3 regions of the Lentzea sp. NPDC055074 genome follow, and region 2 is predicted to be linked to each of the others. Evidence: riboswitches for the same ligand, from Rfam matches in the RefSeq annotation. Region 2 holds a riboswitch; each other region holds the start of a gene.
The links. A riboswitch is a leader RNA that binds a small molecule or an ion and turns the genes downstream of it on or off. The one in region 2 is predicted to bind glycine.

Region 1 (9,761 bases), on a different contig from region 2:
CCTGGCCGCACGGCGGATCCTCGGCCTGCGCGTCGGCCTGATCCGCACCGCGCTGATGTGCGCGCTCGCGATGTCCATCGCGACGACGATCTTCGGCGAGACGAGCACGGAGCCGTCCGCCGCCCTGGTCACCGTCCAGCTCGGGCTGTCGATCCTCGTGGTGATCGGCCTGCTGGCGTTCGCCGAGATCATCGTGCCGACCGGCTCGATCCCGCCGCCCACCGAGTGGTGGGGCATGCTGCGCCGCCGCGTCGCACGCACCCGGCGGTACTCGCGGATCACCGCGATCGCGGTCCGGCACGGCCTCGGCCCCTACCTGCGCGGCCGCGAGCGGACCTCCACCGGACTCTCCCGGTCGCTGCGGCTCGCGTTGCAGGACGCCGGCGTCACGTTCGTGAAGCTCGGCCAGGTGCTGTCCACCCGCGCCGACCTGCTGCCCCAGGACTTCGTCGACGAGCTGAGCCTCCTGCAGGACAAGGTGCCCGCGGCGAGGTGGGACCAGGTCCAGGCGGTGCTCGACGCCGAGGTGGGCCTCGACGCGTTCCGGGAGGTCGATCCCGAACCCCTGGCGGCCGCGTCGATCGCGCAGGTGCACCGGGCCGTGCTGAAGTCCGGCGCCGAGGTCGTCGTGAAGGTGCAACGGCCGGACGTCCGCGCCACCGCCGAAGGTGACCTGGACATCGTCACGCGGCTCGCCGAGAAGCTGCAACGCACGCGCTGGGGTGCCGCGCTCGGCATCCGCGACCTGGCGGCGGGGTTCGCCGCCGCGTTGCGCGAGGAGCTCGACTTCAAGATCGAGGCCCGCAACATCACGACCGTCGCCGCGGCCTCGGACTCGTCCGTCGGACTGCCCCACGTCCACCTGTCGACGTCCCGCGTGCTCGTCATGGACCGCCTCGACGGCGTGCCGTTGCGCGGCGCGTCGGAGAACGAGAGCCTCGCGCGCACGCTGCTGCGGTTCGTGCTGCGCCAGGTGATGCTCGACGGCGTCTTCCACGCCGACCCGCACCCCGGCAACGTGCTGCTGCTCGCCGACGGACGCCTCGGCCTGCTCGACTTCGGCTCGGTCGGGCGGATCGACTCCGCGCTGCGCTCCGCGTTGCAACGGCTGCTGCTGGCGATCGACCGCAGTGACCCGGCGGGCCTCACGGACGCGTTGCTGGAGCTGACCTCACGGCCCGAGGACATCGACGAGCAACGGCTGGAGCGCGCGCTCGGGCAGTTCATGGCCCGGCACCTCGGCGCGGGCATGAGGCCGGACGTGGAGATGTTCGGCGACCTGTTCCTGATCGTGTCGCGGTTCGGCCTGAGCATCCCGCCGGAGATCGCGGCCGTCTTCCGGGCCCTCGCGACGCTGGAGGGCACGCTGGCGGTGCTCGCGCCGGGCTTCAACATCGTCGTGGAGTCGCGGTCGTTCGCCGCCGAGCAGATCTCCGACCGGCTCACGCCGGAGTCGGTGCAGCGGACCATGGCCGAGGAGCTGCAGGCCGTGCTGCCGATGCTGCGCCGGCTGCCGCGGCGGATCGACCGGATCACCGGGGCGGTGGAGCAGGGCCGCCTGAGCATGTCGATGAGGCTGTTCGCGGACGAGCGCGACAGGTCGTTCGTCACGGGCCTGCTGCACCAGGTGATGCTGACCGCCCTGGGCGCGACCGCCGGCGTCATGGCCGTGCTCCTGCTCGGGTCGACCGGCGGCCCGCAGATCGCGGCGGACGTCGGGCTGCACCAGGTGCTCGGCTACAACCTGCTGATCATCGCGGTGCTGCTGGGCCTGCGCGTCGTCGTCACGGTGCTCAGACCACGCACCTGAGTTACGTACCTAGTGGTGTGACCAGGAACGTCGGCGAGGTAGTCCACGCTCAGCAGGGCACCTCGCGGCACCGCCCCCACGCCCCCGTACAACCAGTACGAGGACGTGGGGGCGGCACCACGATGCACCCGTCTGACCGCGGATCCCCCCGGCAACGTTCCAGGCCACACCACTAGAACTGTCTGCGGTAGACGGAGACGTCGTCGCGCCACACGCCGAACGCATCCGGTGCGGACTGGACGACCGTCATCTCGTTGAGGTGACCGAGCACCCGCCAGGCACGCGCAACCGCTTGCGCCCCCGCGTACGCGATCGTGCAGAAGCGGCGCGGTTCCACCACCGTGCGCACGCGGTCGACGTGGCCGACGCTCATCGGCGTGTCCTGCCACAGGTCCAATGTGTACCCGGTGCGGATCGGGTCACCGGACCCCAGCACGCCCTCGATGGTGACGACCAGCCTGTCGTTCTCGAGCCTCAGGTCGTAGTGACCGCTGCGCGGCGGCGTGCCGCCGGTGTAAGCGGAGCGTGCCGGGTCGAGCACCCAGTGCCCGAGAAAAGGCACGAGATCGTCACTCATGTGTGTCCCTTCGCGGAACCTGCGCCACTGGCGGATTGTCCGGCGGATCGACGTGGGCGACCATCACCCGATGAGTTATGAGACGGGCGTTCGGTGGAAGTGGATACCGGCCGTCGTGCTCGGCTTCGTGCTGCTGAGCTGGATCGTGTTCGAGGCACTGGACCTCATCGACTTCGACGGCGTCGTCACGTGGGTGCGTGGCATCGACCCGGTGTGGGCGGCGGCGGCGATCTTCGGCCTGCTCGTCGTGGACGTGCTGCTGCCCGTGCCGTCCACGCCGCTCATCGTGCTGGCGGGAACGGCACTCGGCCTGCCCTTCGGGCTGGCACTCGCGGTCGTCGGATCCCTGGGTTCCTCTGCCGCAGGGTACGCCCTGGGCCGGTTCGCGGGCCCGTGGCTGGTGCGCCGGGTGGTGACCATCGAGGAGCTGACCGAGATGCGGCGCTGGGGGCGTCAGTTCGGCCCCTGGTTCTTCGGGGTGGCGCGCGGCATCCCGATGATGGCGGAGACCGTGTCGGTGTCCGCCGGGGTGTCCAGGGTGTCGTTCCGGACGTTCATGTCGTTCACACTCGTCGGAACGCTGCCGATCTGCGCCGCCTACGTGTTCGCGGGGTCGCAGGCCGACACCGTCGAGCAGATCGTGATGATCAGCGCCGTCGGATTCCTGCTGACCGTCGGACTCTTCTACCTCCTGCGCCGGCTCGTGAAGGCGGCGCCTTAGGAAAACCCTTTGCGCGGTGTGGTTGTATGAATGTGCGCCCGGTGCGCAGCGGAGGGTTACTTCGGTGAATTCTCAGGTTCAACTCCTGAGGCCGGCTCCGGCCGGTCTCTGCTCACCCCGGTGGGCACGTCACCTTCCGTGATTTGATCTCGGGCGTCCACAAACTCCACACCTCACGCAGTTAAATCGCTGGTGCGGCGTGGTTGTATGGAAACAGGGAGCACACAACTTCACACGTGTCCGGTGCGAAGCAGAGGGTTACTTCCACTGTTAATGGGCGGGTTGCGGGTTCGAATCCCGCCAGACGGGAAACCGGCTGTAGCTCAATCTGGCAGAGCAGCAACGTACCTTCCGCGACCTTGATCTCGGACACGCGTGGATTTGTGGGCTCCCTTTCTATTTGTCCTGAGGGGGAAGAGCCGATGGCGAAGTTCAACATCTTCCGCGCACGTCCGGCGGGCACCAGCCCGGTCGCCACGGCGCAGGAACCGACCGGCCGGACCTACGAGGGCGGCGACGGCTACGCGCGCGACACGAAGTCCGAGCTGTTCCTGCTCGCCGTGTCGAACATGGGCGGCGAGGACACCTTCTACGAGTCCGGCAGCAAGCGCGACGACCGCTTCACCCGGCTCGTGCACGCCGCGGCGCTGGCGGATCCCGAGTGGACCGCCCGCCTGCTCGCGTGGCTGCGCAACGAGGCCAACATGCGCACGGCGTCGCTCGTGGGCGCGGCGGAGTTCGTGTACGCGCGGCTCCTGTTCGAGTCCACCGCGGGCGTCACCAACCGTGCCGTCGTGGACTCCGTGCTGCAGCGGGCCGACGAGCCGGGCGAACTGCTCGCCTACTGGACGGGCAAGCACGGCCGCAGCGTGCCGAAGCCGGTCAAGCGCGGCATCGCCGACGCCGTCGGACGCCTCTACAACGAGCGCGCCGTCCTGAAGTGGGACAGCGACGCCCGCGGCTTCCGCATGGCCGACGTGCTGAACCTCGCCCACCCCTCTCCTGCCGCACCGTGGCAGGGCGCGCTGTTCCAGCACGTCCTGGACCGGCGCCGTGACGCGGACGCCGCCGTGCCCGAGGGCCTGCGCGTGGTCGCGGCCCGTCGGGAGCTCATGGCGTGGCCGGTCGAGCAGCGCCGCGCGTTGTTCTCGCGTCCCGACGCGGTGGGCGTGCTGCGTTCCGCCGGCATGACGTGGGAGGCCGTGTCCGGATGGCTGCAGGGCCCGCTCACCCGTGAGGTGTGGGAGGCGCTGGCACCGTCGATGGGCTACATGGCGCTCGTCCGGAACCTCAGGAACTTCGACGAGGCCGGCATGTCCGACGAGGCCGCGGCCGCCGTCGCGGCACGCCTGGCGGACCCGGGCCAGGTCGCGCGCTCGCGACAGTTCCCGTTCCGCTTCCTGTCCGCCTACGAGGCGGCGCCGAGCCTGCGCTGGGGCCACGCCCTGGACCAGGCGCTGCAGGCGTCGCTGTCGAACCTGCCCGCGCTGCCCGGCCGGTCGCTGGTCCTCGTCGACACCTCGGCGTCGATGACGCACCGCACGATCTCGGCGCGGTCGAAGGTCACCCCGGCCAAGGCCGCGGCGGTCTTCGGCGTCGCACTGGGAGCGAAGGGCGAGCAGGTCGACGTGGTCGGCTTCGCGGACGGCACGTTCCGGCACGACGTGAAGCGGGGCGCCTCGGTGATCCGCGAGGTGGACCGGTTCCTGAAGCGCATCGGCGAGGTCGGCCACGGCACCGACATCACCGGGTCGCTCAAGCGCTCCTACCGGGGCCACGACCGCGTGTTCATCATCTCGGACATGCAGACGATCGGTGGGTACGCGGGGCAGGGCGTCTCGGACGCGGTGCCCGCGCACGTGCCGATCTACGGGTTCAACCTGGGTGGCTACGGCAACGCCGCGTACGCCACCGGCAAGGCGCACCGCCACGAGTTCGGCGGCCTGTCGGACGCGACGTTCAGGATGGTCCCCCTGCTCGAGGCGTGCCGGAACGCAACCTGGCCGTTCTGAGGTGTGTGAGAGCTCTCCTGACGCGGAGAGCTCTCACACTTACTATCAGTTAGCGTTGTGACCAGCTATGATACTGTTATGGAGTACAACGTGTTCGCGAAGGCGTGCCCCTCGCGCCCCACGCTGGAGCACGTCACGGGCAGGTGGGGCGGCCTGACGCTCGGCGTGCTCGTGGACGGTCCGCTGCGCTTCAACGAGCTGCGCCGCCGCGTCGACGGGGTCAGCGAGAAGATGCTCTCGCAGACGTTGCAGGCCCTCGAGCGCGACGGGCTCGTGCACCGGGAAGCCCAGAACACGAACCCGCCGCGCGTCGACTACAGCCTGACGCCGCTCGGGCGCGAGACGGCGGACAGGCTGCTCGCGCTCATCCACTTGCTGGAGGCGCGCATGCCGGACGTGCTGGCGGCTCAGGCCGCTTACGACGCCCGCTGACCTAACACTCGATGACGTTCACGGCGAGGCCGCCGCGTGCCGTCTCCTTGTACTTGACCGACATGTCCTTGCCGGTGTCCCGCATGGTCTTGATGACCTTGTCGAGCGACACGAAGTGCGAGCCGTCGCCCCGCAAGGCCATGCGCACAGCCGTGATGGCCTTGATGGACGCGACGGCGTTGCGTTCGATGCACGGGATCTGCACCAGGCCGCCGATCGGGTCGCACGTCAGCCCGAGGTTGTGCTCCATGGCGATCTCGGCGGCGTTCTCGACCTGTTCGGGCGTACCGCCCAGAACCTCGGCGAGACCGCCGGCGGCCATCGAGCAGGCCGAGCCGACCTCGCCCTGGCAGCCGACCTCGGCGCCGGAGATCGACGCGTTCTCCTTGAACAGCACGCCGATCGCGCCCGCCGTGAGCAGGAACCTGACCACGCCGTCGTCGGACGCTCCCGGCACGAACTTCGTGTAGTAGTGCAGGACCGCGGGGACGATGCCGGCCGCGCCGTTGGTCGGTGCGGTGACGACACGGCCGCCTGCCGCGTTCTCCTCGTTGACGGCCAGCGCGAAGAGCGTCACCCAGTCCATGACCCGCAGCGGGTCGGTGACGAAGTGCTCCTTCTCCAGCGTCCTGCGCATCTCGGCGGCGCGGCGGCGCACCTTCAGGCCGCCCGGCAGGACGCCGTGCTCGGTGCAGCCGCGTTCGACGCACTCCTGCATGACGTGCCAGATGTGCAGGAGTCCTTCGCGGACCTCGGCTTCCGTGCGCCACGACAGCTCGTTGGCCATCATGATCTCGCTGATCGACAGGCCGGTCTCGCGGCAGCGCGCGAGGAGCTGGTCGCCGGTCAGGAACGGGTGTGCCAACGGCGTCGAGTCGGGCTTGATCCGGTCGGTGCCCGACGCGTTCTCGTCGACGACGAAACCGCCGCCGATCGAGTAGTAGACGGCGTGCTCGACCGACTTCCCGCCGCTGAACGCCTCGAAGCTCATCCCGTTGGGGTGCAACGGGAGTGACTTGCGGCGGTGCATGACGAGGTCGCGGTCGTGCACGAAGTCGATCTCGTGCGCGCCGCCGAGCTTCAGCCGGCCGCCGGAGATGATCTCTTCGACGCGGTGGGCCGCGGCCGCGGGGTCGACTTCTTCGGGCAGGTTGCCTTCGAGACCCAGGAACACGGCCTTGGGACTGCCGTGCCCGTGTCCGGTGGCGCCGAGCGAGCCGAACAGCTCGACGTGCACGCGGTCCACTGAGGACACTCCGTCGCCGAGCTTGTCGACGAACATCGCGGCCGCGCGCATCGGTCCGACCGTGTGGGAGCTGGACGGTCCGATGCCGACGGAGAAGAGGTCGAAAACGCTGATCGCCACTGATCAGTCCTTCGTGGTGGTGGAGCGGTCAGTCAGGCCCATGTCAGTCGGACTTGGTGAGCTCGGCGTACTTCGCCGCCGTGAGCAGGTTCTCCGCCGAGTCCACGCGGACCCTGAAGAGCCAGCCGGCGCCGTACGGGTCGCTGTTCACGACCGCCGGGTCGTCCACGACGGCGCTGTTGACCTCGATCACCTCACCGGTGACGGGCGAGAACAGGTCGCTGACGGACTTGGTGGACTCCAGCTCGCCGCAGACCTCGTTGGTGACGACCTCGGCACCGACCTCGGGAAGCTGGATGTACACGATGTCGCCGAGGGCGTCGGCGGCGTACTCGGTGATTCCGCAGGTCAGCGGGTCCTGGGTGCCCGGCGTCCAGTCGACCCACTCGTGCTCGACGGTGTAGAGCAGGTTCTCGGGGAACTCCACGGCGGCGACTCCTCTGGCTGTGACGGATCAGGAAACTTGCGCCCCCTCCGCCGTGCAGAGTTGCCTACCCCGAGTGGTCTTGCTGCCTGAGAGTGTGCGGGAGCTTGCCCCTTCGGCGCCCCGACCGGTTCGTCGAGGTCTCTCCCACGCGGGTTCTGGCGCTCGCGCGCCGCGGCCGGTGTTCAGTTGTCCGCGGCGAACGCTATGTGCGGCCCCCGCCGAGTGTCAACGCGGGATGGTCCAGGGGAACGCGAACGAGGCTCAGGTCGCTCTGTCCCAGACGAACAAACCAGGGGGTGGCAGATAGTGCTGCCAGCACAGTGACATGGCCTCGCGACTGGCCCACATTATGAGATGTCGGCCACCGAACGGAGGAGTCATCGTGCGGATCGCAGTTCCCCGCGAGATCAAGAACCACGAGTACCGCGTCGCTCTCACCCCTGCCGGTGCGCACGAGCTGACCAGCCGCGGGCACGACGTCTACGTCGAGCAGGGCGCCGGTCTCGGTTCCGCGATCACGGACGAGGAGTACCTCGCCGCGGGCGCCAAGATCCTCGCGACCGCCAACGACGTGTGGGCCGAGGGTGACCTGGTTCTCAAGGTCAAGGAGCCGATCGCGGAGGAGTACCCGCGTCTCCGTGCCGGTCAGACCCTCTTCACGTACCTGCACCTCGCCGCCGACAAGCCGCTGACCGAGGCGCTGCTCGCGTCCGGCACCACGGCCATCGCCTACGAGACCGTGCAGCTGCCGAACCGCTCGCTGCCGCTGCTCGCCCCGATGTCCGAGGTCGCGGGCAGGCTGGCCCCGCAGGTCGGCGCGTTCGCGCTGATGAAGCCCTCCGGTGGCCGCGGCGTGCTGCCCGGTGGCGTCCCCGGTGTCGCCCCGGCCCGCGTGGTCGTCATCGGCGGCGGCGTGGCGGGCGTCAACGCCGCCACCATCGCCGTCGGCATGGGCGCGGACGTGCAGATCCTCGACACCAACGTCGACCGCCTGCGCCAGATCGACGCCCAGTTCCAGGGCCGGCTGCGCACGCTCGCCTCGAACTCGTTCGCCATCGAGCAGGCCGTCCGCGAGGCCGACCTGGTCATCGGCGCCGTGCTCGTCCCCGGTGCCGCGGCCCCGAAGCTCGTGTCGAACGCGCTCGTCGCGGACATGAAGCCGGGTTCGGTGCTCGTCGACATCGCCATCGACCAGGGCGGTTGCTTCGAGGACTCGCGCGCCACCACGCACGCCGAGCCGACCTACGAGGTCCACAACTCGGTGTTCTACTGCGTCGCGAACATGCCGGGCGCCGTCCCGCGCACCTCGACCTACGCGCTGACCAACGTGACGCTGCCGTACGCGGTCGCGCTGGCCGACAAGGGCTGGACGCGGGCGCTGAAGGACGACCGTTCGTTGGCCCTGGGTCTCAACGTGCACGCCGGTCAGCTGACCAACGGCCCGGTGGCCGAGGCGACCGGTCTGCCGCACACGCCGCTCGAGAGCGTGGTCTGAAAGCCAACTGAATGAATGAGGCCCCCGCACGCGTGAACCGCTGCGGGGGTTTCGCCTATCTGAGGGCGGCTACGCGGGCCTTGATGCCGTCGATCACGCAGTCCAGTCCGAACTCGAACTGCCCGTCCAGCGTCCACAGGTCCGGCTCGTCCAGCATCGCGACGTAGCGGGGGTGCTCGTCCCGGTAGAGGTCGGCGATCTTCGCCAGGTCCGGCGGCGAGTCCATCCCGCCGCGCCCGAGGAAGTTGACCTCCGCGATCGCGTGCCCGTTGACGAAGCTGCCCACCGCGGAGATCGACTGGGCGGCGGCCACGGTCGAGAGCCCGGCACGCAGCATCGGCTCGAACATGGCGTCCGCGTACGCCACCGCGTTCGGGCCGAACGTGTTGAACTCCCCGATCCCGCGGATCCACCACGGGTGCTTGAGCGCGAGCTGGCGCAGCTCGTGCATCATCCCGCGCACCGCGGTCTCCCAGTCGGCCTCGGGATCGGGGAGGGTGAACTCGCCGTAGACCTCGTCGAGGCAGAGCTCGATCAGCGCGTCCTTCGTCGGCACGTGCCAGTACAGCGACATGGGGGCGGCGCCCAGTGCCGCCGCGAGCTTGCGCATGGACAGCTTCTGCAGGCCGTGCTCGTCCAGCATCTCCATCGCCTTGCGGACGATCGCCTCCCGGCTGAGGCCGAGAGGCTGACCGCTGCTGGGCCGGGGTTTGCTGAACCAGACGCTGTCCACGCCGACGATCCTATGCACGCCTGAGCAACACGCTGGCCACAACACCTCCCAGGAACACCGCGATCGCCCCGATCACGAGGCTCACGCTCATGCCGTCGGAGAACGCCTCGCGCACGACGGTGATGTCCGCGCCGCTGTGCAGCGCCTCGGAAAGCGACCGGCCCGGAACTCCGTCCGGCAACGAGGCC
Region 2 (9,761 bases):
CGGACAGCGCGAACGAGGCCACCGACGCGTCGCGGGACAGCGCGTACCCGACGATGCCCGCACCGGACTCGCGGGTGCGCTCGCGGCGCGCCTTCTCCTCGGCCGGCAGGTCCTCCGGATCGGACAGCAGCGTCGCCGGGTCGGCGAGCAGCCGTTCGGCGCCGGTGGAGGTGTTCAGCTCCCAGAGCCCGTTCGCACGGCTCGTGGCCGTGGCCGGGCGGAGGAAGAAGACGCGTGCGCCGTCCGACGACACCGCGAAGGTCCTCGGTGCGCCGACGGTGAACCGCTGGGTGCGCGCCTGTTGGCGCGGGAAGGAGATGTCGTTGCCCACGCCCAACACTAACCCGCGCACGCGTGCGGCACGGGCGCTGTGACGTGCGCTTCCTCGCACGATTCAGTCCGAACGGACCACCGCGCGAGTGGGTCTCACCGCGAGCGCGCGGGCGGGGCGCAAGCGTTCGCGCACCGCCCGAACCCTCGCCGCTACCCCACCCGGCTCTTCGGCGGCAGCGGGAAGAACCCGCTGGTCCGCCGCACGTACTCGGCGTACCCGGGACGGCGCGACACGATGTCCTTCTCCAGCAACGGTTTGCCGCTGCCCTTGGCGAGCAGCCACGTCATGACCACCGGGCCGACGATCGTGAGCGCGCCCAGCCACGTGTGCAGCGCGAACAGGTACAGGCCCCACCACACGACGGAGTCGCCGAAGTAGTTCGGGTGCCTCGTGTAGCGCCACAACCCGCGGTCCATCACGGCGCCCTTGTTCGCCGGGTCCGCACGGAACCGGGAGAGCTGCCAGTCACCCACGGCCTCGAAGGTGAAGCCGACCAACCACACGCCAGTGCCCAGCCAATCTACCACTCCGAACGGGGCCGAAAGATGCTGCGCGGCCTGGACGGGCAGCGAGACGATCCACATCAGAACGGCCTGCAGGAGGTAGACGCGGTACATGCGCAGGCGCGGGTTTCCCTTGGCACGCCTCAGGATGTCCTGGTACCGCGGGTCCTCGTCCTTGCCCCGGTTGCGCGAGTGGATGTGCACGCCCAGGCGTACGCCCCACACCACGGTCAGAGCCGTGACCACCCACTGGCGAGTTGGTTCGCCGTCCGCGAACAGCAGCGTGACGACGGCGATCACGGCGAAGCCCGGGCCCCACACGGAGTCGATCAGGTCGTAGCGCTTGCGGGAGTCCGCGTACAGGAACAGCAGGCTCAGCAGCGCCAGCACGACCACCAGGCTGATCAGGAAGCTCATCGGGCCACCAGCTCACGGCGCACGCGCGGCATGCCGCTGCGACCGTTCTCGCTGCGCCGCACCGCCAAGATCTGGTCCACGCCCATCCGGCCCTCCTCGAACGTCAGCGCGCCGCCCGCGAGGTAGAGGCGCCAGACCCGTGCCTGGCCCTCGCCGACCAACGCGACGACGTCGTCCCAGCGCTCCTCCAGGGTCTCGGCCCAGGCGCGCACGGTCCAAACGTAGTGCTCGCGCAGCGCGTGCACGTCACGGATCTCCAGGCCGGCTCCTTCGAGGAAGCCCGTCGTGGCGCTGACCGGGCGCATGTGCATGTCCGGCGCCACGTACGACTCGATGAACGCGCCACCGCCCGGTGCGTTGCGGCCGCGCGACATCTGCTGCAGCAGCAGGCGTCCCTCGGGCTTGAGCAGCCGGTGCAGCGTCGCGGCGTACTCCGGGTAGTTGCTCTCGCCGACGTGCTCACCCATCTCGATGGTCGAGATCGCGTCGAACGGCTCGTCGCGCACCTCGCGGTAGTCCTGCAGGCGCACCTCGACGCGACCCGTCAGGCCCTCGGCCTCGATGCGGGTGAGGATGTGCGCGCGCTGCTGGGCGGAGATCGTCACGCCCGTCGCGTGCACGCCGTAGTGCTTCGCGGCGTGGATGATCATCGAGCCCCACCCGCAGCCGACGTCGAGCAGGCGCATGCCGGGCTGGAGGCCGAGCTTGCGGCAGACGAGGTCGAGCTTGTTGTGCTGCGCCTGCGCGAGCGGTTCGTCCTCGGACGTGAAGTACGCGCACGAGTAGGCCATGCTCGGGTCGAGCACGAGCCGGTAGAAGTCGTTGCTCAGGTCGTAGTGGTGCGAAATGGCGTCCCGGTCGCGGCTCTTGGTGTGCAGCGCGCCCCGCAGCCGTGCTTCCTCCTTCGGCGCGTCCGGATTGGGTCCCAGCACTTTCAGTTGCACTGCGAGTTTCGCGACCTCCGTGAGCTTGGGCCGCCGCGTGACACCACGCCGCACGAGACCCCAGATCTGGGAGAGACCGGTCGCGAGGTCACCCTCCACGTCGAGCTCCCCGCTCACGTACGCGCGCGCGAGCCCCAGCTCGTTCGGACTCCACACGAGCCGCCGCAACGCGTCGCGCGACCGGATCACGAGCACCGTGCCGTCCTGCGGCCCGGCGACGCTTCCGTCCCAAGCCCGAAATCCGATCGGCAAGGGCGCACCCAGCACCCGTTCGGCCATTCCCGCCAGCTGACCAGCGACGACCACCCTGCACCTCCTGCGTTACCCGGCTCCGCCAGACGTTCGAGACAGCAAGAGGTTCGGTTCGTTTCTGAACCGAGACGCAACCCCGGCCGTATGGCCTCGATAGAGCGAACGGATGGACAAGGAGGACATGAGTGTGATCCGACGTAACCGCATTGCCATCGGGCTCGCCGCGGGACTCGCAGTTGTGCTGGGTCTGGGTGTCTGGAGCGCCACGGGCAGTGGCACGAACTCCAAGCCGGTGGCACAAACCGAAACCGACCTGGGCGTCCTCGGTGACTACGGCGACGTGGGTCAGCCCCCGGTACTCCAGGAACCCGCGCAGGCCCCCGAAGCCCCCGTGCAGCAGCAGGCCCCGGAGACCCCGGTCGCGCAGCCCCCGGCGGCGCAGCCCCCCGCAGCAGCACCGGTCAGCACCTTGAGGCTGGTCGGCAAGAGCGTGGACAAGATGGGCCAGGTCGTCCAGGACGGCGATGGCCGCACCCTGTACCGCTTCGACAAGGACGTTCCGAAGCCGGAAGGCAAGTCCAACTGCAACGACCAGTGCGCGGTGACGTGGCCGCCGCTGTTCTCGGACACGGTTCCGCAGCTGGAAGGCGTCGACTCGAAGCTGGTCTCGCTGATCACCCGCGCTGACGGCAAGAAGCAGGTCGCCATCGACGGCTGGCCTCTCTACACCTATTCGAAGGACCCGGCGCCGGGCAAGTGGGCCGGCCAGGGCATCGGCAACACGTGGTTCGTGATCCAGCCCAACGGCAAGCGCAACGTCGAGTGCCTCCCGCCTGGTGTGACGGCTCCGGCTGCGTAACCCCACAGCGTCCCGTTAGGACGGTCCATCTGAGACACACATCACCCTGACACGGTGAAACCCCGGCCCTGGGGAAGGGGCCGGGGTTCCCGTCGTTTCGCTCCAGGGTTCGCAGAACGCGAAGGGGCGCCACCGTTCTCCGGTGGCGCCCCTTCGCGGTTCGGCTCAGAGAGTCGAGTACAGCGGGTGCTTCGCCGCCAGCACCTCGACACGCGCGCGCAGCTCGTCGATCGCCGCGTTCGGCTTGAGGGCCTCCGCGATCACGTCGGCGACCTCGGTGAAGTCGACCTCGCCGAACCCGCGGGTCGCGAGCGCCGGCGTGCCGATCCGCAGACCGGACGTCACCATCGGCGGACGCGGGTCGTTGGGGACGGCGTTGCGGTTGACCGTGATGCCGATCTGGTGCAGCACGTCCTCGGCCTGCTTGCCGTCGAGCTCGGAGCTCACCAGGTCGACGAGGACCAGGTGCACGTCCGTGCCGCCGGTCAGCACCTTCACGCCCGCGGCCGCGACGTCCGCCTGCGACAGGCGCTCGGCGAGGATCCGCGAGCCTTCGAGGGTGCGGCGCTGGCGGTCCGCGAACTCCGGCGAGGCGGCGTGCTTGAACGCCACGGCCTTGGCCGCGATGACGTGCTCCAGCGGGCCGCCCTGCTGGCCGGGGAACACCGCCGAGTTGATCTTCTTGGCGATGTCGGCGTCGTTCGACAGGATCACGCCGCCACGGGGACCGCCGAGGGTCTTGTGGGTCGTGGTCGTCGTGACGTGCGCGTGCGGCACGGGCGACGGGTGCAGGTCGGCGGCGACGAGGCCGGCGAAGTGCGCCATGTCGACCATCAGGTAGGCCTCGACCGAGTCCGCGATGCGGCGGAACTCGGCGAAGTCCAGCTGACGCGGGTAGGCGGACCAGCCCGCGACGATCAGCTTCGGGCGGTGCTCGGTCGCCAGGCGCTCGACCTCGGCCATGTCGACGCGGCCGTCGGAGTCCGCGACGTGGTACGGCACGACGTTGTAGAGCTTGCCGGAGAAGTTGATCCGCATGCCGTGCGTCAGGTGGCCGCCGTGCGCGAGGTCCAGGCCGAGGATCGTGTCGCCGGGCTGGAGCAGCGCGAACATCGCGGCCGCGTTGGCCTGCGCGCCCGAGTGCGGCTGGACGTTCGCGAAGCCGGCGCCGAAGAGCGACTTGATGCGCTCGATGGCGAGGCGCTCGACGACGTCCACGTGCTCGCACCCGCCGTAGTAGCGGCGGCCGGGGTAGCCCTCGGCGTACTTGTTCGTCAGCACCGAGCCCTGCGCCTGCAGCACCGAGACGGGCGTGAAGTTCTCCGAGGCGATCATCTCGAGCGTGCCCTGCTGGCGAGCCAGCTCGGCCGCAACGGCCTCGGCCACCTCGGGGTCGTACTCCGCGAGGGAAGCGTTGAACTGGTCGGACATCTGGAAGATCTCCCTACTTGGCGCGCTTGTAGAACGGAAGTGCGACGACCTCGACCGGCTGCTTCTTGCCGCGGACGTCCACCAGCAACTGGGTGCCCGGCTCGGCACTGGCCTTCGTCACGTAGGCCATGGCGACGGAGTAGCCGAGGGTCGGGGACAGCGCGCCCGACGTCACCTCGCCCACGACCTCGTCGCCGTTCAGCACCGCGTACCCGTGGCGCGGGGCACGGCGCTCGGGGGTCTTCAGCCCGACCAGGACCGAGTCCACACCGGACTCGGCGACCTTGGTCAGCGCGTCACGGCCCACGAAGTCGCCCGGCTTGTCGAGCTTCACGACGCGGCCCAGGTTCGCGTTGTACGGCGTCAGCGACGTGGTGAGCTCGTTGCCGTACAAGGGCATCCCGGCTTCGAGGCGCAGCGTGTCGCGGCAGCCGAGACCGCACGGCTTGAGCTCGTGCGTCTCGCCCGCGGTCAGCAGCGCCGCCCAGACGGCCGGCGCGTCGGCGGGCGCGACGAACAGCTCGAAGCCCTCCTCGCCGGTGTAGCCGGTGCGTGCCAGCAGGGCGTCGACACCGGCCACCGTGGACGGGTACGAGGCGTAGTACTTGACCGACGCCAGGTCCGTCTCGGTCAGGCCGGACAGGATCTCGACGGACTTGGGGCCCTGGATCGCGATCAGGGCGTAGTCCGTCGACTTGTCCGCGACGACGGTGTCGAAGCCGGCGGCGCGCTCGACCAGTGCTTCAGCCACCACTGAAGCGTTGGAGGCGTTCGCGACGACCATGAACTCCTGGTCGCCCAGGCGGTACACGATCAGGTCGTCGATCACGCCGCCGTCGGCCTGCGTGATCATCGTGTAGCGCGCCTTGCCGACGGCCAGCGCCGAGATGTGGCCGACGAGCGCGAAGTCGAGGGCCTCCCCCGCCTGCGGGCCGGTCAGGACGATCTCACCCATGTGCGTGAGGTCGAAGAGGCCCGCGGTCTGGCGCACCGCGTGGTGCTCCGCGAGCTCGGACGAGTAGCGCAGCGGCATCCGCCAGCCCGCGAAGTCGGTGAACATCGCGCCGAGCTGCTCGTGCTCGGCGTTCAGAGGCGTGAGGCGGGACATCAGAACGCTCCTCCAGGGTGCGCCAAAGGACCGGACGCGGCCGGCTGAGGCATCAGAAGAATGACACGGTCCATCGGAGACTCCTCACTAGAGCGAGCCTCCCCCTCTGTCATGAGCCTGAGAGCTTCGCCACGCAGAGCGTGACTTGCACCGTGGGCGAGGCTGCCGAGCAGCCTGCTTTCCAGAGTTGCCTTCGTCGTGCGGTACCTGTACCTGAGAGATTCCGGGGAGGAGTTGCTCCTACGGTGTCCCCGCTGAAGGGGACTCTCCCGCGCGACATCGACGGCCGTGTTCAGTTGGTAGCCCCAGACGCTAGCAGGCCAAACGTCACAACGGCACGCCCTGCGCGGTCTTCTCGACCACCTTGCGCTCCGCCCAGAAGGACAGGAACGGGATCGTGCCGGCGATCAGGACCAGCAGGGTGCCCTTGATCGACCAGCGCAGCTTGAGCGCCAGGTCGACGGAAATCACCAGGTAGATGGCGTAGAGGAAGCCGTGGATCGGGCCGACGACCTTCATCGCGCCACCCATGTCCGCGGCGTACTTGAGCACCATCGCCACGACCAGGAGCAGCAGGAAGACTCCGACCACGTAAGCCATGACCCTGAACCGGGTCAACGCACCCTTCATCTGCCCGCCTTCGCTCAACGACCGTCCCGCGCGTTGAGGTCCGCGAGCATGCGGTTGTAGGCCGCGAGCTCCGCGTCTTCGTCATCGTCGAGGTGCTCGACAGGCGCGGGTTTGACGGCGACAACCGTACTTTCCGGCCTGGGAGCAGGTGCAACCGGATCCTCGTCACGCCGCTGACGTGCCAGCCGGCGGAACCGCCACACCATGAAAAGGGGGAAGAGGCCGAAGAGCGGCCACTGGAGCACGTACCCGAGGTTCTGGAACGTGCCGCTGGCGGACTCGAAGCGCTGCCACTGCCACCAGGCGAGCCCGCAACAGACGATCAACGCCGCCAGACAGGCGAACGCGATCAGCACACGTTGGGGAGTAAGGAGGCCGCGCACGACCTCAGACTACTTGGGTGAGGCCTCCTGACGGAGGCCACCCCGTGGGGGTCCGGGGGCTTGCCCCCGGCTGGGGCGTGGGGGCTCGGCCCCCACAGAACACGCGGAACGATCGGGGTGAGCGCAGTCCGCGAACATGGGGGCCCCAATCGCGGAGCCCCGGTCCACTACGCCACGCCGTCCCGGCGCTGCCTCTGCAGACGAGCAACACACCAGGCCGCGGCGGAGCCACGACGAAGGTGCTGGAGAACCGTCATCGGTCCCAGGCGCCTCCCGAGGTCGGCAGGGGACAGGCCGGCCGCGCGGTAGTCGAGCGCGCGCTGGTCCAACGGGCTGATGCCCGCGTCCCACCACTGCTCGGCCTCGGCGACGTCGCCCACCAGCTGCCAGTAGCTCGCCGCGGCGGCGAGCAGTGCCTCGGGTGCCTCCGGCGCCCGCTTGCGCATCGCGGCCACGTAGGCCGGATCCGCCGAGTCGACCTTGACCAAGCCACGCGACCCGCTCCTGCCGCCCCGCTGGACGGGGATGCCAGGCGCCGAGGGGGGAGCCTCCGCGAGCCACGCGTTCTTGATCCGGTTCACCTCCTGCATCTCTGCGTCATCAGACCGTTCAGCCGCCCACTGCTGCAACAGCTCGTGGACCCCGGAGTCCTCGACCATATGTGCCTCCTCGTCGGTCGGGGATCGGCCATTGCAGCGGAAGGTATTCGGTAGGTCTGACAATCGCCAGACCCTGAATCGCCAGAACACCCGTTACCAGTGCGTGATTGGCCGCTTTCCACCCATCCGGCTCAACGCAGATGGCCGAGGATCACCGTCCGTCACTAGCTGAGCGGGGTGGCCGTCCCGAAGAGGCTCCTGATGAAGGTGATGATCGACTCCGCCCCCTGACGCAGCCAGCCGAGAACCTGCTGGACCGCCGAAGCGGACTGCTCGGGCTGGGTGATCAGGAGGAACAGCACCAGCGCGACGCCCGCCAGCACTAGCACCTTCTTGAGGTTCACAGGTACCTCTCCGTCCGTGTGGTTCACCGGTCGGGCGGCCGGCCGCCCGTGTCACCCGACATGGTCCCTCATTCACCCGGCCGATGAACAACGACCACGCCAAACCGTCCCGGGGTTCCGCCAGCGGCACACGCCTGCACGGCGCCCAACGTCACCCGAATGGCGGCTAAAGAGGGGCGTCAACAGCGCCGATGTCCTGGGCACGAGGTGAACACGGACTCCCTCGCATCCCACAGCTTGGAAGAGAGACTGTTGCACCGGGCCTCACCCGGATGCCGAACGTCCCCCATCACGCACCGTCACGCCTTCGTGGCGCTATTAATGCGCACCCGAACATTCATCCAATTACTCCAGACCGACGCAGTTCCATAATTCGAGCCTCCGCCACACCCATGTCGGCAAGCACTTCCCCGGTGTTCGTCCCGGTCGAAACCGGAGCCGTGGGAACACCCGCCGGGGTGCGGTCGAAGCGGGGCGCCGGAGCCGGATGCGGCGAACCGGACACGTCCACGAACGAGTTGCGCGCCGCGTTGTACGGGTGAACCGCCGCCTCGGCCGGGGTCAGCACCGGCGCCAGGCACGCGTCCGTGCCCTCCGCGAGGTCCGCCCACTCGTCGCGCGGCCGGGTCTTCACCGCCGCCGCGATGCGTTCCCGCAGCTCAGGCCAGTTCGCCGGGTCGTTGCGCGACGGAGCGTCCTCCAGCCCCAGCACGCGGACCAGGTCGGCGTAGAACTTCTCCTCCAGCGCGCCGATGGCCACGTACCTGCCGTCCGCGGCCTCGTAGACGTCGTAGAACGGCACTCCGCCGTCGAGCATGTTCTCGCCCCGGCCACCGGACCACATGCCCGCGGACCGCATCCCGTGCAGGAACGTCGTCAGCAACGCAGCCCCGTCGACCATGGCCGCGTCGACGACCTGGCCCCGTCCGGAGCGTTCCCTTTCATACAGCGCGGCGAGCACGCCGAGGGCCAGCAGCAGCCCTCCCCCGCCGAAGTCGCCGAGCAGGTTGATCGGGAACGACGGCGGCCCGCCGGCGCGTCCGAGGGGCTCCAGCGCCCCCGCGACGGCGATGTAGTTGATGTCGTGGCCCGCGCGGTCGGACAGGGGCCCGTCCTGGCCCCAGCCGGTCATGCGTCCGTACACGAGGCGCGGGTTGCGGGCGAGGCACTGCGCCGGGCCGATGCCCAGCCGTTCGGTGACGCCCGGCCGGAAGCCCTCGATCAGCACGTCCGAGCGTTCGACGAGTTGCAGCACCAACTCGGCGCCCTCGGGCTTGCGGGTGTCGATGGCGATCGAGCGCCGGTTGCGGCCCAGGAAGTCGCCGGGGACGGTCGAGCGGCTCCCCGGCTTGTGCACCTGGACCACGTCGGCGCCCAGGTCGGCGAGCACCATGCAGCCGAACGGCGCGGGCGCGAGCCCGGCGAGCTCGACGACGCGGAGTCCTGCCAGCGGCCCCGTCACAGGGACCTCGCGATGATTTCCTTCATGATCTCGTTCGTCCCGCCGTAGATCCGCTGCACGCGGGCGTCGGACCAGGCGCGCGCGATCGGGTACTCGTTCATGTAGCCGTAGCCGCCGAAGAGCTGCACGCACTCGTCGACGACTTTGCTCAGCCGGTCGCTGGCCCACCACTTCGCCATCGCCGCGGTCGGGACGTCCAGCTCGCCGCGCAGGTGCTTCTCGATGCACTCGTCGATGAACGCCCTGGTCACGGCTGCCTCGGTGGCGCACTCGGCGAGCTTGAAGCGGGTGTTCTGGAACTTGATCAGCTCCTTGCCGAACGCCGTGCGCTCCTTCACGTACTTCAGCGTCAGCTCGGTGGCCGCCTCGATGCCCGCGATGCAGCAGACGCCGATGATCAGGCGTTCCTGCGGCAGCTGCTGCATGAGCTGGACG
Region 3 (9,761 bases), on a different contig from region 2:
GAGCGAAATGCGCGTCGTCGGCGTGCGGGTGGAGCTGCCCCAGAACCAGCCGATCCTTCTTCTGCGCGAAACCGAGGGCGAGCGGTACCTGCCCATCTGGATCGGCAGCGTCGAGGCCACCGCGATCGCGCTGGAGCAGCAGGGCGTGCGTCCTGCTCGACCGCTCACCCACGACCTCCTCAAGGACGTCATCGGGGCACTGGGCCGCAACCTCGAACAGGTCAGGATCACCGACCTGCAGGAGGGCACGTTCTTCGCGGAGCTCGTGTTCGACGGTGACGTGCGGGTGTCCGCGCGGCCCTCGGACTCGGTGGCGCTGGCGTTGCGCGTGGGCGTCCCCATCCACGCCGAGGAGTCGGTGCTGGCCGAGGCGGGCCTGATCATCCCGGACGAGCAGGAGGACGAGGTGGAGAAGTTCCGCGAGTTCCTCGACTCCGTCTCCCCGGAGGACTTCCGTGGAGCGGATACGTAGGCACTGCGGGGGAGCGGACATCTGAGTTTTCAGGGGTCGCGCTCTGTCTTGTATGGGCGGCAGGTCAGTTCATTCGGATGTCCCTCGATCAGACTACTTACGGTCGTCATGGCCGCTAAACGATCACTAAACGTCACCTGAACGTGCTAGTTCGGGTGACGGTATGACTCTCAACCTCAGGTTGAGGGTCGCAACTCCCCGCGCGTCGCGTTGACCTGCCATCGGACCGGTCTTACCGTCGAACTCGAGTGGACGTCGCCGCTTCACGAGAGTGGACGCGGCGGCTTGACGGTCATGAGTTTCGTGGCCGTTCCGAGGGGAGGCAGGCGTGGTCGAGGAAGCGCCCTTGAGGGCCGAATCCGGGCTGCAGGGTGAACTGTTCCCGGACTCCTCGCTGCCGGACGAGCTCGTCGGTTACCGAGGACCCGCGGCGTGTCAGATCGCGGGCATCACGTACCGGCAGCTCGACTACTGGGCAAGGACCGGGCTGGTCGCGCCGACGATAAGGATGGCGCACGGCTCCGGGAGCCAGAGGCTGTACTCCTTCAAGGACATCCTGGTGCTCAAGGTCGTCAAACGGCTGCTCGACACCGGCGTCTCGTTGCAGAACATCAGGGTCGCGGTCGACCACCTGCGCCGCCGCGGCGTGCAGGACCTCGCGAGGATCACGCTCTTCTCCGACGGCACCACCGTCTACGAGTGCACCTCGCCGGAGGAGGTCGTCGACCTGCTGCAGGGCGGTCAGGGCGTGTTCGGCATCGCGGTGAGCGGTGCGATGCGGGAGATCTCCGGCACGATCCACGAGTTCCCGGCCGAACGTGCGGACGGCGTCGAGATCGCCCCGATGACCGAGGACGAGCTGACCCGCCGGCGTCGCGAGCGCGCCACCGGCTGACCGGCCCGATGACCGTGGCCGACTGGCCGCCGTGAGTGGCCGGTCGGCAGAAGCGCCGCGATCACGCTGATCCCTAGCGTTCACGGCATGACGCACACCCCTTCCTCGCAGGTCGTGAAGGTGCTGGCCGCCGCGGTGCAGCGAGCCGTCCGGCTGGAGTTCGGCTTCCTCGGCACCGAGAACCTGCTGATCTCGCTGATCGACACCATCGGTCCGGGCCGCAAGCTCGGCGTGAGGTCGCTGGCGGCCCAGGCGATGGCGCGGGGGACCGAGCACTGGGCCGGTGACGACGGCGGTGTCGTTCCCGAGTCCCATCCGGACGTCACGGCGCTGATGAGCGCCGCCTGCGACCTGGCCCGCGTGGACACCGTTCTGCCCGTCAGCCGCGCGCTGGAGGACTGTCTCCTCGCCGCTGCCGGCCAGGCGGGCGAAGGCGTGCTGACCACGACCCACCTCTCGCTCGCGTTGCTGGCGCAGGACTCCGGTCGTGCGGCCGACCTGTTCGTGGTGCGCGGTGTGGACGTCGAGGCGACGGCCGACGCCGTGCGAGCCGACGCCGCGCGGCCCTACGCCGAGCAGGAGGAAGCACCCGCCGTGTGGTTGCTGCGCAAGGCGGGAGCCCTGGAGGGCGAGTCCGGCGGCGGGTACGTGCGCTGGCTGACCAAGCTCGTCTCGCGCGGCCAGGGGCTCGGCGGTCCGATGCTGACCGTCGTGCGCAACGAGGCCGAACGGCTCGCGGTCGCCGCACGGCGTGACCTCTCGTCACGGGACCTCGTCGAGGCGGTGCTGACCGTCGACCACCAGCTCGCGGTGGCGGGCCGCAGGCTCAAGGCGGAGTTCGAGACCGGTGGCGCCGCGGCCCTGCGAGAGGCGGGCGTGGACCCGTCCGCGTTGCCCGCGGGCGGCACCGTGGAACGCGCGGTGGAACGGGCGAAGCTCGTCGCCGCCCGGCGCGGGGACGCGGTCGTGGGCACCCGGCACCTGCTCGAAGCGCTCCGCGACGACCCGGCGGACCCGGTCGCACGGGTGCTCACCGGTCTCGGTGCTGAGACGTAGGTCGCGTCCCTAGGGACTACCTGGACTGCCTGCGGGTATTCTTCGCGGGTAGTCGCTGAACTCAGGCGGGAGAGACCGGGCCCCGAGCCCGGCGCCGAAGGAGCAAGTCCCTCCCCGGGAACCTCTCAGGCATCCAGGACCGCTCGAGCGAGACGCCTCTGGAAAGTGGATCCCCCGGGATCCCGCCGACGGTGAAAGCCCAGCCTGTGCAGGTGGGTGAACCTCTCAGGCGCCCGACATCGGGTACGGACAGAGCGGGGAGGGCACCAGGACACGTGTGCCCGCAGCCCCCCGGAGGCGTTTGATGACGCAGGACCGCATTCCGCTCGCCGCTCTCGAGCACGGCACCCCGTTCGCCGACCGCCACGTCGGCCCGCGCCCCGCCGAACTCGCGCGCATCCTCGACGTCATCGGCGTCGGGTCGCTCGAGGAGCTGGCGCAGCACGCGGTGCCTTCGTCCATCCACGAGCGCGACCTCGTGCTGGACCTGCCCGCCCCGGCCACCGAGACCGAGGCGCTCGCGGAGCTGCGCGAGCTCGCGTCGCAGAACCGCCCGATGACGCAGATGATCGGCCTGGGCTACTACGACACCGTGACGCCGGGCGTGATCCTGCGCAACGTGCTCGAGTCGCCCGCCTGGTACACCGCGTACACGCCGTACCAGCCGGAGATCTCGCAGGGCCGTCTCGAGGCGCTGCTGAACTTCCAGACGATGGTCGGCGACCTGACGGGCCTGCCGGTCGCGAACGCGTCCATGCTGGACGAGTCGACCGCGGCCGCCGAGGCGATGACGCTCGTGCGCCGCGCCGGCAAGTCCAAGTCGAACAAGTTCGTCATCGACTCCGACACGCTGCCCCAGACGCTCGCCGTAATCGAGACGCGCGCCGAGCCGCTCGGCATCGAGATCGTCGTCGCCGACCTGTCGCAGGGCATCGAGGGCCTGGGCCTCGGCGGTGACTTCTTCGGCGTGCTGCTGTCCTACCCCGGCGCGTCCGGTGTGGTGCGCGACCAGAAGGCGCTCATCGAGGAGATCCACAACGCCGGTGCGCAGGCCGTCGTCGTCGCCGACCTGCTGGCGCTGACGCTGCTGCGCGCGCCGGGCGAGATCGGCGCGGACGTCGTCGTCGGCACCACCCAGCGCTTCGGCGTCCCGATCGGCTTCGGCGGCCCGCACGCGGGTTACATGGCCGTCCGGTCCGGTCTGGAGCGTCAGCTGCCCGGCCGTCTCGTGGGCGTCTCCGTCGACTCGGACGGCTCGCTCGCCTACCGCCTCGCGCTGCAGACGCGCGAGCAGCACATCCGCCGCGAGAAGGCCACGTCGAACATCTGCACCGCACAGGTGCTGCTGGCCGTCATCGCGTCCATGTACGCCGTCTACCACGGTCCCGAGGGCCTGCGTTCGATCGCGACCCGCGTGCACCGCCTCGCGACCGTGCTCGCCACGGGCCTGTGCGAGGCCGGTCTGGACGTCGTACACGGCGAGTTCTTCGACACCGTCGAGGTCCGCGTCGAGGGCCAGGCCGCGGCGGTCGTCGCGAAGGCTCGCGAGGCCGGCATCAACCTGCGCCTCGTCGACGCCGACGTCGTCGCGATCGCTTGCGACGAGAAGACCACGCGCGCGCACATCATCGCCGTGTGGGAGGCCTTCGGGGTCACCGGGTCCGATGTGGACGCGATCGACGCCGACACCGCCGACGGCATCCCGGCCGACCTGCGCCGCACCTCGGACTACCTGACGCACCCGGTCTTCCACGCGCACCGCTCCGAGACCGCGCTGCTGCGCTACCTGCGCGCGCTGTCCGACAAGGACGTGGCGCTCGACCGCAGCATGATCCCGCTCGGCTCCTGCACGATGAAGCTGAACGCCACCGCGGAGATGGAGTCCATCACCTGGCCGGAGTTCTCGACGCTGCACCCGTTCGCGCCCGTCGAGGACGCCCGCGGTCTGCTGAAGATCGTGTCCGACCTGGAGGCGTGGCTCGCCGAGGTCACCGGCTACGACGCCGTCTCGCTGCAGCCCAACGCCGGCTCGCAGGGTGAGTTCGCCGGTCTGCTGGCGATCCGCGCGTACCACCGCGCGAACGGCAACGCCGACCGCGACGTCTGCCTGATCCCGTCGTCCGCGCACGGCACCAACGCCGCGTCCGCCGTCATGGCCGGCATGCGCGTCGTCGTCGTGAAGTGCGACGACAAGGGCAACATCGACATGGGCCACCTGCGTTCCACGGTCGCCGAGCACGCGGACGACCTGGCCGCGATCATGATCACCTACCCGTCGACCCACGGCGTGTACGAGGACACCGTCCGCGAGGTCTGCGGCCTGGTCCACGACGCGGGCGGCCAGGTGTACGTCGACGGCGCGAACCTCAACGCGCTGATCGGCCTCGCCCGCTACGGCAAGTTCGGTTCGGACGTCTCGCACCTGAACCTGCACAAGACGTTCTGCATCCCCCACGGCGGCGGTGGCCCCGGCGTCGGCCCGATCGGCGTGAAGTCCCACCTCGCCCCGTTCCTGCCGAACCACCCGCTGCAGCCGACGGCCGGCCCGGCCACCGGTGTCGGCCCGATCTCGGGCGCCCCGTGGGGGTCCGCGTCGATCCTGCCGATCTCGTGGGCCTACGTGCGCATGATGGGCGGCGACGGCCTGCGCCGCGCCACCCTGACCGCCGTGGCGGCCGCGAACTACGTGGCCCGCCGCCTCGACGAGCACTACCCGGTCCTCTACACCGGCGAGGGCGGCTTCGTCGCCCACGAGTGCATCCTCGACCTGCGCCCGATCACCAAGGCCACCGGCGTGACGGTGGACGACGTCGCGAAGCGCCTCGCCGACTACGGCCTGCACGCCCCGACGATGTCGTTCCCGGTCGCGGGCACCCTGATGGTCGAGCCGACCGAGTCCGAGGACCTGGCCGAGATCGACCGGTTCATCGACGCCATGATCGCCATCAAGCGCGAGATCGACCGCGTCGGCGCCGGCGAGTGGCCCGTCGAGGACAACCCGCTGCGCAACGCCCCGCACACCGCGGCCTGCGTGACGACCGGCGAGTGGAACCACCCGTACACCCGCGAGGAGGCCGTCTTCCCCGCGGGCCAGAGCAGCACGCCGAAGATCTGGCCGCCGGTCCGCCGCATCGACGGCGCGAAGGGCGACCGCAACCTGGTCTGCTCCTGCCCGCCGCTCGAGGCGTACAGCAGCTGACGTGGTTCGAGGGAGAAGGGGCGCACTCGGGGGTGCGCCCCTTTTTCACGCCCCGACGGGGCAGGCGTCGTCGCCGCAGTTCTCGTCGGCGCTCAGACCGGGCTGGTTCAGGTCGTGCTCGAACGCGAAGTGGAAGCAGTCCGGGTGCATCCGCTCGAACAGCTCGAAGTCCTCGGTCTCCAGCTCGACCGTCTCACCGCAACGCTGGCAGATCTGTTCCTCTGACACGGCGCAGATGGTCTCACCCGCGCCGGGCGAACAGCACCGCGCCGTCCTCGCCGTTCTCGCCGAACAGCCACCGCGCCTCGACGGTGAAGCCCGCGTCCCGCAGCCAGCCCGCCACCCGGTCCGGCGGCCGCAGGTGCACGTCCACCCGCATCGGGTGCCCTCCGTAGCCCGTGGTCTTGCGGTTGGTGCGGTCCCCGACGTGGAAACCCAGCTGCAGCAACCCGCCCGGCCGCAGCGCCTCGCGGAAGTGCCCGAACACCACGGGAACGAGCTCGTCGGGCACGTGGATCAACGACCACCAGGCGAGGATCCCGCCGAGCTCACCGCCGATCGGCTCGGTCATCGACCCCACCTCGAACCGCAGCCCGGGGTGGCTCTCCCGCGCGAGCGCGATCATCGCGGGGGAGAGGTCGATCCCGGACACGTCCACACCGAACCCGTGCAGCAGCGCGGTGATGTCACCGGGCCCGCAGCCGACGTCCACGACCGGGCCGCTGACCTCCTCCGCGAACAGCCGCAGCGCCGCCCGCAGGTGCGGCAGGCCGTCGAGCAGGCCGCGCGTGAGGTCCGCGTAGCTGACCGCCACCGTGTCGTAGGAGTCGCGCGTGTCCGCCAGCCAGTCGCTCACAGCCGAGGAAGTTACTCCTCGAACGGCTCCGGCCGGTGCCGACCGAACAACGCCAGCGACGAGATCCACACGTCCGGATCGCCGTCCCACGGCAGCGCCTTGATCTGGTCGGCCGACCGCCGCCCGCCGATGGCCCGCATCAGCTCGAACGACGTCGTCCGCAACGTCCCGGCCGGCTCGCCGTGCCCGAGCACGCGGTCCCCGTGCTCCAGCGTGATCCGCAACGCGGGCACGTCGTTCTCCCGCATCCGCTGGTCGAGCTCCTGCAACGGCCGCACCAGCGCCGCCCGCACCTCGACGCCGTCCCGGTCGCCCGGAACCCCCAGCGCCGCACGGAGGTCGTGCTCGTGCGCGACCACCTCCGAGACCAGGACCGGCCCCATCGGCGTGTCGAACAGGTCCGCGGCGAGGAGGAGGTTCGCGTCCCACTCGGCGAAGGCGTCGGCGAGCGAGTTGTCACGGCGGTCGCGCACCTGCCGTTCGCCCCACTCGCCCGACTCGACGCCGTCGAACCGGCGGTCCGCGAAGTCGCGCAGACCGCCGGCGAGGTGCGCCACCACGTCCTTGACCGACCAGCCGGGCGTCGCCGGCACGGGCGTCTGGGGATCGCGTCCCTCGACGAGCGAGGTGATCCGGGCCTTGGCCGCGACGTAGGTGGGGGCGTTGGTCATCGTCAGACCTCGTACTCCAGGGTGTAGGTGCCGCTGCCATCCTCCGCCCAGTCCACCGACACCGCACCTCGCGCGTTCAGGTACCTCCCGGTGCCGTCGACGACCTCGATGACGGCCTCCACAGAGGACCGGTACGCGCCGACGTGCCGCAGCACCAGCGTGCCCTCGTCCGTCGTGATCTCCTCCAGCGCGGTCGTCCACGCCACGTTCTCGCCGTAGTACATGAGGTACCGGCAGCTGCCGACGCCGCTGACGTCACCCGCGTACCCGAACCGCACGTGCGCCTCGGTGAGCTTGCGTCCCTCGACGTCCTGGTAGGACCGGCCGTCCCAGGTCTTCTCGTCCCAGCTCTTCACTTCGATGGTTCCGGTTGCCTTCATGGCGCCCACTCTGCTGGTAATTCCTGACAGATCGTGTCAGGTTCATCCCATGAAATCCGGCAGGCTCCTTCAGGTCCTCCTGCTCCTGCAGTCGAGGGGCCGGATGACGGCCGACGAGCTCGCGCAGGAGCTGGAGGTCTCGCCGCGCACGATCTACCGCGACGTCGAGGCCCTGAGCGCGTCCGGCGTCCCGATCTACGCCGACCGCGGCCCGGCGGGCGGCTACCAGCTGGTCGACGGCTACCGCACCCGGCTGACCGGCCTCACCACCGACGAGGCGCAGTCGCTGTTCCTCGCAGGGCTCCCCGGACCCGCGCAGGCGCTGGGGCTGGGGGAGTTCGCGGCCGCCGCCCAGCTGAAGCTCCTCGCCGCGCTGCCCACGGAACTGCGGTCGCGCGCCGAGCAGATCCGCCAGCGCTTCCACCTCGACACCCCGACGTGGTTCCGCGGCGACGAACCCACCGAGCACCTCGCCACGATCGCCGACGCCGTGTGGGAGCAGCGCAGGATCCGCATGACCTACCAGCGCTGGGGCAACCAGACCGTCGACCGCGAGGTCGACCCGTACGGGCTCGTGCTGAAAGCGGGCACCTGGTACTTCGTCGGCAGCGGCCGCACCTACCGCGTCTCGCGCGTGCTCACCCTCGAAGCCACACCGGACACGTTCGACCGCCCGGAGGACTTCGACCTCGCGCGGTTCTGGGCCGAGTGGTCGGAGCAGTTCGAGGCCCGCATGTACGGCGAGCGCGTCACCGTCCGCATGACCCGCCAGGGACTGGACAAGTCGCAGTACCTGCTCAGCGGGTACCAGGCGCGCGTGATCCGGGAGCTCGCACCGGAACCGGGCCACGAGTTCGGCTTCCCGACCGAGTCGTACCGGCACGTCGTCGCTGACCTGCTCAAATTCGGCGCGGACGTGGAAGTGCTGGCACCAAACGAGGTGAGGCACGAACTCGTCGCGACAATCAAGGCGATGCACGACGTCTACAACGGTGCGAAGCTACCCGCATGGTTCCGCTGATCTCGTTGAACAACGGAGTTCGGATCCCTCAACTCGGCTTCGGCGTCTACCAGGTGCCGGAGGACCAGGTGGCCGGTGCGGTCACGACGGCGATCGAGGCCGGCTACCGCAGCATCGACACGGCCGCGGCGTACGGCAACGAGTCCGGAGTCGGCGACGCGATCGCCGGCATCCCCGACCTGTTCATCACGACCAAGCTGTGGAACGCAGACCAGGGCTACGACGCCACGCTGCGCGCGTTCGACGAGAGCCTGCGCCGTCTGCGCCTCGACGTGCTCGACCTCTACCTCATCCACTGGCCCGCCCCGGAACGCGACCTCTACGCCGAGTCGTGGCGTGCGTTGGAACAGCTCTACGCCGACGGCCGGGTGCGCGCGATCGGCGTGTCCAACTTCCACACCCCGCACCTGCAGCGCCTGTTCGACGAGTTCCCGACCACGCCGGCGGTGAACCAGATCGAACTGCACCCGTTGCTGCAGCAAGAAGAGATGCGCAAGGTGCACGTCACCCACCGCATCGTCACCGAGGCCTGGTCGCCGCTCGCGCAGGGCGGCGCGCTGCTGCGCGAGCCCGACATCGCGAGCCTCGCCGAGAAGTACGGCAAGACCCCGGCCCAGATCGTGCTGCGCTGGCACGTCCAGCTCGGCACCGTCGTGATCCCGAAGTCCGTCACGCCCTACCGGGTCAAGGAGAACATCGACATCTTCGACTTCGAACTGGCCCAGGACGACATGCTGGTGATCAACGAGCTCGACAACGGCACCCGCACCGGCCCGGACCCCGACCGCTTCAACGTCGCCTGACCACCCGCGTTCGGTCAGGCCTTGGTCGACAGCACCTGACCGAGCGCGGCCTCCACGCCGTCCACGTTCTCCACCACCGACACCGAACCACCGGTCGTCTGCGCGATGTCCGTCAGCGCCGCCTTGTCCACCTCGCCGCCGATCGCGATGAAGCTGACCGGCAGGTCCGTCCCGTGCAGCTGCGCCTTCAGCGCGTTCAGGTCGATCCCGCCGTCGGAGGTGCCGTCGGTGATCACGACGACCCGGTTGACCCGCCCGGCCACGAACCCGTCGTGCGCCGTCTCGTAGCAGGCCGCCAGCGCGGTGTAGAGCTGTGAGCCGTCCGAGGTCTTCAACGAGTCGATCGACCTGCGCAACGCGTCGCGCTTCTCGCTGACGGGGGCGGTCGCGACCAGTTGCTTGTGCGGC

Region 1: another riboswitch for glycine. It lies ahead of gcvH (glycine cleavage system protein GcvH); the one in region 2 lies ahead of gcvT (glycine cleavage system aminomethyltransferase GcvT).
Region 3: another riboswitch for glycine. It lies ahead of gcvP (aminomethyl-transferring glycine dehydrogenase); the one in region 2 lies ahead of gcvT (glycine cleavage system aminomethyltransferase GcvT).

What each region holds. Positions count from the first base shown of each region.
Region 1 covers NZ_JBSGUQ010000014.1:5,619-15,379, forward strand. The annotation lists gene ACWF7A_RS28135 (ABC1 kinase family protein) at 1-1,810, shown strand, start outside; gene ACWF7A_RS28140 (hypothetical protein) at 1,983-2,387, opposite strand; gene ACWF7A_RS28145 (TVP38/TMEM64 family protein) at 2,458-3,108, shown strand; gene ACWF7A_RS28150 (TROVE domain-containing protein) at 3,531-5,120, shown strand; gene ACWF7A_RS28155 (winged helix-turn-helix transcriptional regulator) at 5,199-5,552, shown strand; gene ACWF7A_RS28160 (L-serine ammonia-lyase) at 5,554-6,918, opposite strand; gene gcvH (glycine cleavage system protein GcvH) at 6,962-7,345, opposite strand; glycine riboswitch at 7,410-7,502, opposite strand; gene ald (alanine dehydrogenase) at 7,728-8,840, shown strand; gene ACWF7A_RS28175 (TetR/AcrR family transcriptional regulator) at 8,896-9,573, opposite strand; gene ACWF7A_RS28180 (MFS transporter) at 9,584-9,761, opposite strand, start outside.
Region 2 covers NZ_JBSGUQ010000019.1:131,917-141,677, reverse strand. The annotation lists gene ACWF7A_RS34320 (prolyl oligopeptidase family serine peptidase) at 1-331, opposite strand, end outside; gene ACWF7A_RS34315 (DUF1295 domain-containing protein) at 484-1,254, opposite strand; gene ACWF7A_RS34310 (class I SAM-dependent methyltransferase) at 1,251-2,477, opposite strand; gene ACWF7A_RS34305 (COG4315 family predicted lipoprotein) at 2,638-3,309, shown strand; gene glyA (serine hydroxymethyltransferase) at 3,475-4,740, opposite strand; gene gcvT (glycine cleavage system aminomethyltransferase GcvT) at 4,754-5,848, opposite strand; glycine riboswitch at 5,948-6,038, opposite strand; glycine riboswitch at 6,040-6,130, opposite strand; gene ACWF7A_RS34290 (DUF3817 domain-containing protein) at 6,176-6,478, opposite strand; gene ACWF7A_RS34285 (hypothetical protein) at 6,493-6,861, opposite strand; gene ACWF7A_RS34280 (transcriptional regulator) at 7,029-7,520, opposite strand; gene ACWF7A_RS34275 (hypothetical protein) at 7,685-7,864, opposite strand; gene ACWF7A_RS34270 (CaiB/BaiF CoA transferase family protein) at 8,202-9,326, opposite strand; gene ACWF7A_RS34265 (acyl-CoA dehydrogenase family protein) at 9,323-9,761, opposite strand, start outside.
Region 3 covers NZ_JBSGUQ010000020.1:137,929-147,689, reverse strand. The annotation lists gene ACWF7A_RS35395 (bifunctional nuclease family protein) at 1-472, shown strand, start outside; gene ACWF7A_RS35390 (MerR family transcriptional regulator) at 801-1,367, shown strand; gene ACWF7A_RS35385 (Clp protease N-terminal domain-containing protein) at 1,455-2,423, shown strand; glycine riboswitch at 2,480-2,575, shown strand; gene gcvP (aminomethyl-transferring glycine dehydrogenase) at 2,728-5,622, shown strand; gene ACWF7A_RS35375 (hypothetical protein) at 5,668-5,850, opposite strand; gene ACWF7A_RS35370 (class I SAM-dependent methyltransferase) at 5,864-6,478, opposite strand; gene ACWF7A_RS35365 (maleylpyruvate isomerase family mycothiol-dependent enzyme) at 6,490-7,149, opposite strand; gene ACWF7A_RS35360 (DUF3224 domain-containing protein) at 7,152-7,529, opposite strand; gene ACWF7A_RS35355 (helix-turn-helix transcriptional regulator) at 7,579-8,550, shown strand; gene ACWF7A_RS35350 (aldo/keto reductase) at 8,538-9,353, shown strand; gene ACWF7A_RS35345 (substrate-binding domain-containing protein) at 9,368-9,761, opposite strand, start outside.